2 regions of the Streptomyces sp. 63XJN7_1_ISO-PGPR-S23-121 genome follow, and region 1 is predicted to be linked to the other one. Evidence: riboswitches for the same ligand, from Rfam matches in the RefSeq annotation. Region 1 holds a riboswitch; the other holds the start of a gene.
The links. A riboswitch is a leader RNA that binds a small molecule or an ion and turns the genes downstream of it on or off. The one in region 1 is predicted to bind cyclic di-AMP.
Positions count from the first base shown of each region.

Region 2: linked by a shared signal. The riboswitch ahead of AC0VYN_RS02735 (transglycosylase SLT domain-containing protein) and the one ahead of AC0VYN_RS31995 (transglycosylase family protein) in region 1 are both predicted to bind cyclic di-AMP.

Region 1 is NZ_CM149653.1:7,165,563-7,169,339, forward strand. It holds gene eno (phosphopyruvate hydratase) at 1-398, opposite strand, end outside; gene AC0VYN_RS31995 (transglycosylase family protein) at 675-1,394, opposite strand; cyclic di-AMP (ydaO/yuaA leader) riboswitch at 1,398-1,564, opposite strand; gene AC0VYN_RS32000 (transglycosylase family protein) at 1,742-2,797, opposite strand; gene AC0VYN_RS32005 (cytochrome P450 family protein) at 2,941-3,777, opposite strand, start outside.
Region 2 is NZ_CM149653.1:573,770-577,546, reverse strand. It holds gene AC0VYN_RS02740 (polyprenyl synthetase family protein) at 1-1,003, opposite strand, end outside; cyclic di-AMP (ydaO/yuaA leader) riboswitch at 1,747-1,912, shown strand; gene AC0VYN_RS02735 (transglycosylase SLT domain-containing protein) at 1,916-2,410, shown strand; gene AC0VYN_RS02730 (HAD family hydrolase) at 2,468-3,277, opposite strand; gene AC0VYN_RS02725 (GNAT family N-acetyltransferase) at 3,491-3,777, shown strand, end outside.

The DNA.
Region 1 (3,777 bases):
TAGCGGAACAGCGGCAGGTCGCTGGCCTCGGAGGCGGCGTGCGCGACGGCGAGGGAGACGCCGAGGATGGCGTTGGCGCCCAGCGAGCCCTTGTTGTCGGTGGCGTCCAGGTCGAACATGGCCTGGTCGATCAGGCGCTGCTCGGTGGCGTCGTAGCCGACCAGCTCCGGGCCGATCTGCTCGATGACGGCGAGGACGGCCTTCTCGACACCCTTGCCCTGGTAGCGGTTGGGGTCGCCGTCACGGAGCTCGATGGCCTCGAAGGCACCGGTGGAGGCGCCGGACGGAACGGCGGCACGCCCCGTGCTGCCGTCGTCGAGGCCGACCTCGACCTCGACCGTGGGGTTGCCTCGGGAGTCCAGGATTTCCCGGGCTACGACGACGTCGATGGACGGCACGAGCATCTCCTTCTTCAATGTGACGCTTCGGTGTGACGCGGGTCCGCAGGACCGCAGCGGCTCTGCGGGACGAGCCTAACCGGCTCCGGGCGATCGGCCAGCCGGTCGCCCACCCGATGGACAGAACCGAGAGTAAATTGTTTCCGAACGGAACAAAGGCGGTTCACGGAAACTGGGCCCGCCCGGCCCGTCCCCCGGCTCCGCGGGCGTGAAAAAACCCGCCCCGGCGCGTACGGGGGAACACGCACCGGGGCGGGAGCAGGGGCGGGCCGCCGCTTACTTGAGGTGCAGCTGCTGGCCCGGGTAGATGAGGTCGGCCTCGTCGACGATGTCGTCGTTCAGGTCGAACAGCTTCGCCCAGCCGCCCTTGACGTGGTGCTCCGCGGCGATCGAGCTGAGCGTGTCGCCCTTGACGACCTTGTACTCGCCGTCACCCTTCTCGACCTTCTTGCCGGTCGGGGTGGTGACGGTCTTCTTCTCGGCCTTCGGCTCGGCCTGCTTCTCGGCGGCCGGACGCTCGGACGAGCGGGAGGCCTTCTGCTCGGTGGAGCGCTCGGCCGTGGAGCCGCTGGAGGACTGCGAGGAGCCGCTGTCCTGGCTCTCGGCGGAGCCACCGGCGTACGCGGCGCTCGACAGGCCGGTGCCGCAGACCGGCCAGGCACCCTTGCCCTGGCTCGCGAGCACCTTCTCGGCGACCGCTATCTGCTGCGCCTTGCTCGCCTGGTCGGCGGTCGAGGCGTACTGCGTGCCGCCGTAGGCGGCCCAGGTGGACGCCGAGAACTGCAGTCCGCCGTAGTAACCGTTGCCGGTGTTGATGGACCAGTTGCCGCCGGACTCGCACTGGGCGACGGTGTCCCACTCGGATGCGGTGGCGGCGGAGGCGTTGCCGGCCGCCATCAGCGGGGCGGCGACGGCCGCACCGGTGACACCGGCGACGGCGATGACCCGGGTGGCCTTGAACGGACGACGGTGCTTGCCCTTGCCGGAAAACAGCATGGTTGATCCCCTCACCGACGCCTGCGAGGTGAGCTGTCGGGTTCGGGCCGGTTGAGTTGCCCGGCCGGGTCCCTCACGGGACTCGGCTCCACCCCTAGCCGCTCCGGCCGAACTGCCCGGTGCGGCGCTTACCTTGGGTCCCCCGCTCCTGCCTGCGGCGCTTGACGCGACGACTGTTCCCGTACCGCCGCTGGCAGGATTCGGCGTTGCGACGGCCGGGGCCCGCGATGGCGAGCGGTCACGACCGTAGACACGCGCTCCGCGGATTTTCAAAGACGATCACGGCTTCTGAGACCTATATCTCACGTGATCCAAAACGGACATACAGCCGCGAACCGTGACGCGAACTACCGCTGGTTTTCGTCCGGTTCGCCCACGACCGTGAGCGTCTGACCGGGCAGGATGTGGTCCGGGTCGGCACCCACGACGTCCTTGTTGCCGTCGTACAGGGAGCGCCACCCGCCGGTGAGGTCAAGGGAGTCGGCGATACCCCACAGGCTGTCGCCGGAACGGACGGTGTACGAACCGTCCGTGAGGCCGCGGGCGGCGTCCTCGCCGCGCGAGGCGTGCCGCCCGGACGACTCCGCGGTGCGGCCGTCCGCCGCGCCCTCCTCGGCGTTGCCGCCGCGATGCCGGCCGGTCGAGAACTCGTCGGCGCCGGTGCCCGCCGAAGCGGCGCCGCTCTGCCCCGACTTGTCTGACTCGTCACCGCTCGGCGCGGTGACGTCCGCCCCGCCGGACCCCCGCGCGCCACCGGCCGCCGGAGCGCCGGACGCGGAGGACGTGTCGGACTTGGCCGTTTCGCCCCCCGCGCTCGACGCGGCGTCAGGCGTGGCCGACGCGGACGGCGACGAGGACTGAGACTGGGACCGGGACGGAGAGGGAGTCGCCGAAGCGGACGATTCAGGGACGGACTTGGTGGAATCGGTCAGACCGGACGAGCCGGACGTGCCCGATCCGTCCGTTCCATCCTTGCGCGTCGACGCCCCGTCACCCGATGCCCGGGTGCCGTCGGTCACGCTGCCCGAGTCGTTGCCCAGCCCCGCGAGCAGGCCGCAGGTCGGCCAGGCGGCGATGCCCTGGTCCGCGAGCACCTTCTCGGCGACGGCGATCTGCTGCGAACGGCTCGCCTGGTCGGCGCTCGACGCGTAGCCCAGGCCGCCGTACCGCTCCCAGACGTCCTGGGAGAGCTGGAGGCCGCCGTAGTACCCGTTGCCGCCGTTCTGGCTCCAGGCGCCGCCCGTCTCGCACTCGGCGACCCGGTCCCAGTTCGTTCCGTCGGCCGCGTGGGCGCCGGTGGCCCCCAGCAGCGGGATCGCGATGGCGGAGCCGGTCACTCCTGCAGCGACGACCAGGGCGGGAGCCTGGCGGGGGCGACGGTGACGACCGTTCCCGGAGAGCATGCGACGACCTTTCACGAGACAGCGGGGACGGCGCGGCGAGTGAGGCTCGGCGCCACGCTGATCCGTGAAGGTATAGGCAGATGATCGCTTGTCACAAGTTCATGCCGCGCAGATCACGTGAAGATCACAGAGCTGAGCGCGTGTCATGTTTGCGGTGGCGACGGATTGCTCCCGGGCCGCGGCGCGACCGGTGTGAACGACACCGGGAGGGTACGCAGCCCCCGCATGATGAGCCCGCCGCGCCACCGCAGATCGGCCGGATCCGCGGCGAGGGCCAGGTCCGGGAGGCGGGTGAGGAGCGTGGCGAGCGCGGTCTGCCCCTCGAGCCGGGCGAGCGGGGCGCCGAGGCAGTAGTGGATGCCGTGGCCGTACCCGAGGTGCTGGCTGTCCCTGCGGGAGAGGTCGAGGGTGTCCGGGTCTGTGAACCGTTCCGGGTCCCGGTCGGCGGCGGCCAGGACGACGAGGACGGGATCGCCGGCGGCGATCTCCTGCCCGCCGATGGTGAGCGCCCGGGTGGCGAAGCGCCAGGTGGCCAGCTCCACCGGGCCGTCGTAGCGGAGCAGCTCCTCGACGCCGGTCTCCAGCAGGCCGCGGTCGCCGGCGGCGAGGGAGTGCTGCAGCCGGGCCCGCTCACCGGGGTGGGTGAGCAGGGCGTACGTGCCGTTGCCGACCAGATTGACCGTGGTTTCGAAGCCCGCGAACAGAAGGATGAAGGCCATCGCCGCGGCCTCGTTCTCGGTGAGGTGCTCTCCGTGGTCGGAGGAGCGGATGAGACCGGAGATGAGGTCCTCGCCGGGGCCCGGCTCGGCCGGCAGCGCGGCGCGCTTGCGGTGGATGAGGTCGGCCAGGTAGCCCCGCATCTTCTTCACCGAGCGGGCGACACCGCCCCGGGGACCGCCGCCGTGACGGATCATCATGCCCGCCCAGTCCCGGAAGTCGTCCTGGTCCTCGCGGGGGACGCCGAGCAGGTCGCAGATGGC
Region 2 (3,777 bases), 6.6 Mb from region 1:
CCCGGTGCACCACCGCGTCGCACAGCTCGATCAGCGCGGCCTTCGCGTCGCACTCCCGCAGCGGGGCCAGCGCCGCCCGGGCGTCCTTCGCGTACCGGACGGTGTCCCGCCGCGCCTGTTCGAGCGCGGGGTGGGCGCGCAGCAGGCGCAGCGCCTCGGCGTGCCGTGCGTCGTCGCTCAGGTCGGAGTCGAGCAGCTCGCACAGGGCGACGTCCTCGGCCAGCCCCAGCCGGGCCGCCCGCTCGCGCAGCCGCAGCACCGGGAGGGTCGGGATGCCCTCGCGCAGGTCCGTGCCGGGCGTCTTGCCCGACTCGTGGGAGTCGGAGGCGATGTCCAGGACGTCGTCCGCGAGCTGGAAGGCGACGCCGAGCCGCTCGCCGTACTGGGTCAGCACGTCGACGACCGTCTCGTCGGCGCCGGACATCATCGCGCCGAACCGGCAGGAGACCGCCACCAGCGACCCCGTCTTGCCGCCCAGCACGTCCAGGTAGTGGTCGACCGGGTCCCGTCCGTCCTGCGGGCCGGCCGTCTCCAGGATCTGGCCGGTGACGAGCCGCTCGAAGGCCAGGGCCTGCACCCGGACCGCCTCGGGCCCGAGGTCGGCGAGGATCTGGGAGGCGCGGGCGAACAGGAAGTCGCCGGTGAGGACCGCCACCGAGTTGTCCCAGCGGGTGTTCGCGCTGGGGACGCCGCGGCGCACGGCGGCCTCGTCCATCACGTCGTCGTGGTACAGCGTGGCGAGGTGGGTCAGCTCCACGACCACGGCCGAGGGCACGATGCCGGGCGCGTAGGGGTCGCCGAACCGGGAGGCGAGCATCACCAGCAGCGGCCGGAACCGCTTGCCGCCGGCCCGCACCAGGTGCTGGGCGGCCTCCGTGATGAACGGCACCTCACTTTTGGTTGCCTCAAGCAACCCTTCCTCGACGGCCGCCAATCCGGTCTGGACATCGGCTTCCAGAGCCTGGTCCCGCACGCTCAGCCCGAACGGCCCGACGACGGTCACGAGGGGTCTCCTGTCTGCTGGTGTCTACTGGCGATTACCTGGTTTGTCGATAGGTCGCTGCCACCACTCGAGTCAGCGTATCCGGTCACGTTTCGATCACCGCTAGCGCCCACCGTTACAGGCCGGTCGGTATTGGATCATGCGCGATATGTTTTTGATCGGGCGATATGAGCAGATACCGCCCGATGCCACCAGAACGGCGCGAACCGGGACACGGCACGCCGGAAACCGCCACCGAAGATCCCACCATTCCTCCCAACGGGCCGCACCCCGGGAACGTCACCCATTCGGCACCCTCCCGCCCTCCTCTCCCCCCTCCCCTCTCCGAACGGATGCCCGCACAGCGCGCGGGGACACCGGGACGGACCACCGGCGGCGAGGCGCGATCGAGGGTACGGAGCCCCGGCCCGGCCGCCCGTCCCGCGCCCGCCGGCGAAGCGACCCCCATCGGCGGCCGGTTGGCCACTAGTTGGCCCTAATGCCCGTTTTGCCGATCTTGTTGAGGCCCGTGAGTTGGCTCACGCCCCGGCGACCCCCCGCACCCGCGCCGCGAACCCCGCCACCCCTTTGCCCCGTAGGGGAGTTGGCCCTTGGCAGTCGCAAAGGATCAAGCAGCTCAAAACGCCCTGATCAAGGTCAAGAGGCGCGTCGAGTGATTCCTGCACTTGTTCCGGACATGTGCTCTCGCATACGTTCCCGGCCTGTCGGGCGGACGCCGAATCCTGCCACCGCCCCGACGCACAGTCATCCACTCGACACACTCGCAGGCAGGAGCGGGGGACCCAGGTAAGTCGTCGCGCCGGACACCACCGGAGCGGCTCGGGGTGAAGCCGTACCCGTCAGGGCACGGCCGGGCACCTCCCCGCCCGAACCCGACAGCTCACCTCGCAGGCGTAGGAGAGGGACACACACATGCCTGCCAACGGTCAGAACCGTCACGCCCGCACCGCCCGCCTCGGCCGCAAGCTCGCCCTCGCCGGCGCCGGCGCCGCCGTCTTCGCCATGCCGCTCGTCGGGGCCGCCACCGCGTCCGCCGCCACGCCGGCCACCACGACCACCGCCGCCACCGCGGCGACCACGGCCTACCCGGACAACCTCGACGGCTGGATCCGCGAGTCGCTGGACATCATGGCCCGGCACGGAATCCCCGGGACGTACGACGGCATCCACCGCAACATCATGCGGGAGTCGTCCGGCAACCCGCTCGCCATCAACAACTGGGACATCAACGCCGTCAACGGCACCCCGTCCAAGGGCCTGCTCCAGGTGATCGACCCGACCTTCCAGGCGTACCACGTCGCCGGCACCTCCTGGGACTCGTACGACCCGGTCGCCAACATCACCGCCGCCTGCAACTACGCGGCCGACCGGTACGGCTCGATCGACAACGTCTTCAGCGCGTACTGAGCCGTACCCCGCACCCGGCCGTGATCCGGTCCCGTCGGCCTCCGACGGGACCGGGACCTAGCCGGCTCCGAAGATCCGCTCGAGGACGACGGCCACGCCGTCGTCCTCGTTCGTCGTGGTGACCTCGTCCGCGACCGCCTTCAGTTCGGGGTGCGCGCCGGCCATGGCGACCCCGCGGGCCGCCCAGTGGAACATGGGGATGTCGTTGGGCATGTCCCCGAAGGCGATCGTCCGGCGCCGGCTCAGGCCCAGGTGCTCGGCGGCGAGCGCCAGGCCGGTCGCCTTGGTGACACCGCACGGCTGGAGCTCCACCGTCCCCGGCCCCGACATCGTGACCGTCGCGAGGGAACCGACCACCGCGCGCGCCGTCGCCGCCAGCTCGTCGTCGGACAGGTCGGGGTGGCGCAGCAGCACCTTGCTGATCGGCGCGCTCCACAGCTCGTCGCGCCGCTCCACCCGCACCGCGGGCAGGGTCGGGTGGGGCATCAGGTAGCCCGGCTCGATCAGCGTCAGTCCGTCGACCCCGTCCTGGTCGACCGCGGCGTAGACCTCACCCACCTCCGCCTCGATCTTGCCGAGCGCGGTCTCCGCCAGTTCCCGGTCCAGGGTGACCGACCAAAGCATCCGGTGCGCGCCGGAGTCGTACACCTGCGCGCCCTGTCCGCACACCGCGAGCCCCGTGCAGCCCAGGCCGTCGAGCAGCGGGCGCACCCTCGGTGCCGGGCGCCCCGTGACCACCAGGTGCCGCGCGCCGGCCCGGGCCACCCGCTCCAGCGCGGCCAGCGACCGGTCGGAGACGGTGTCGTCGCCGCGCAGCAGCGTTCCGTCGAGGTCGGTGGCGACGAGGGCATATGCGGTGCGGTCCATGATCAGAGAATACGGACACCGAACCTGCCCGACTCACCCACGACCGGTTGCGCACGAGGACGTTCGCAGGTGTCCGAAACCTGACGCAACACCGTCTAAAGGCGGTTAAAGGCCTGTGCACCAGTTGGCAACAACATGCTCCGCCTTCTACCCTCCCGGCGGCCCCGGGGGTACCTTCCTTCTGTCCAGGGGGGACTTGATCGGGGGGTCGGGTTGAACGGCGGACGTGTACGTGTACTGAGGCCGGAGGAGCTGGGCGAGGGGGAACGGGAGCGCTGGCGCGCGCTGCGCGCTGCCTCGAGGGCGCCGCGCAATCCGTTCATGGAGCCGGAGTTCACCGACGCCGTGGGCCGGGTCCGGCCCGGGGCGCGGGTCGCGGTGCTGTACGACGGCGGTGAGGCCGCCGGTTTCCTGCCGCACGAGCGCGGGCCGCTGGGTCAGGGCCGGGCGATCGGACTCGGGGTCTCGGACTGCCAGGGCGCGGTGCTGCGGCCCGGTCT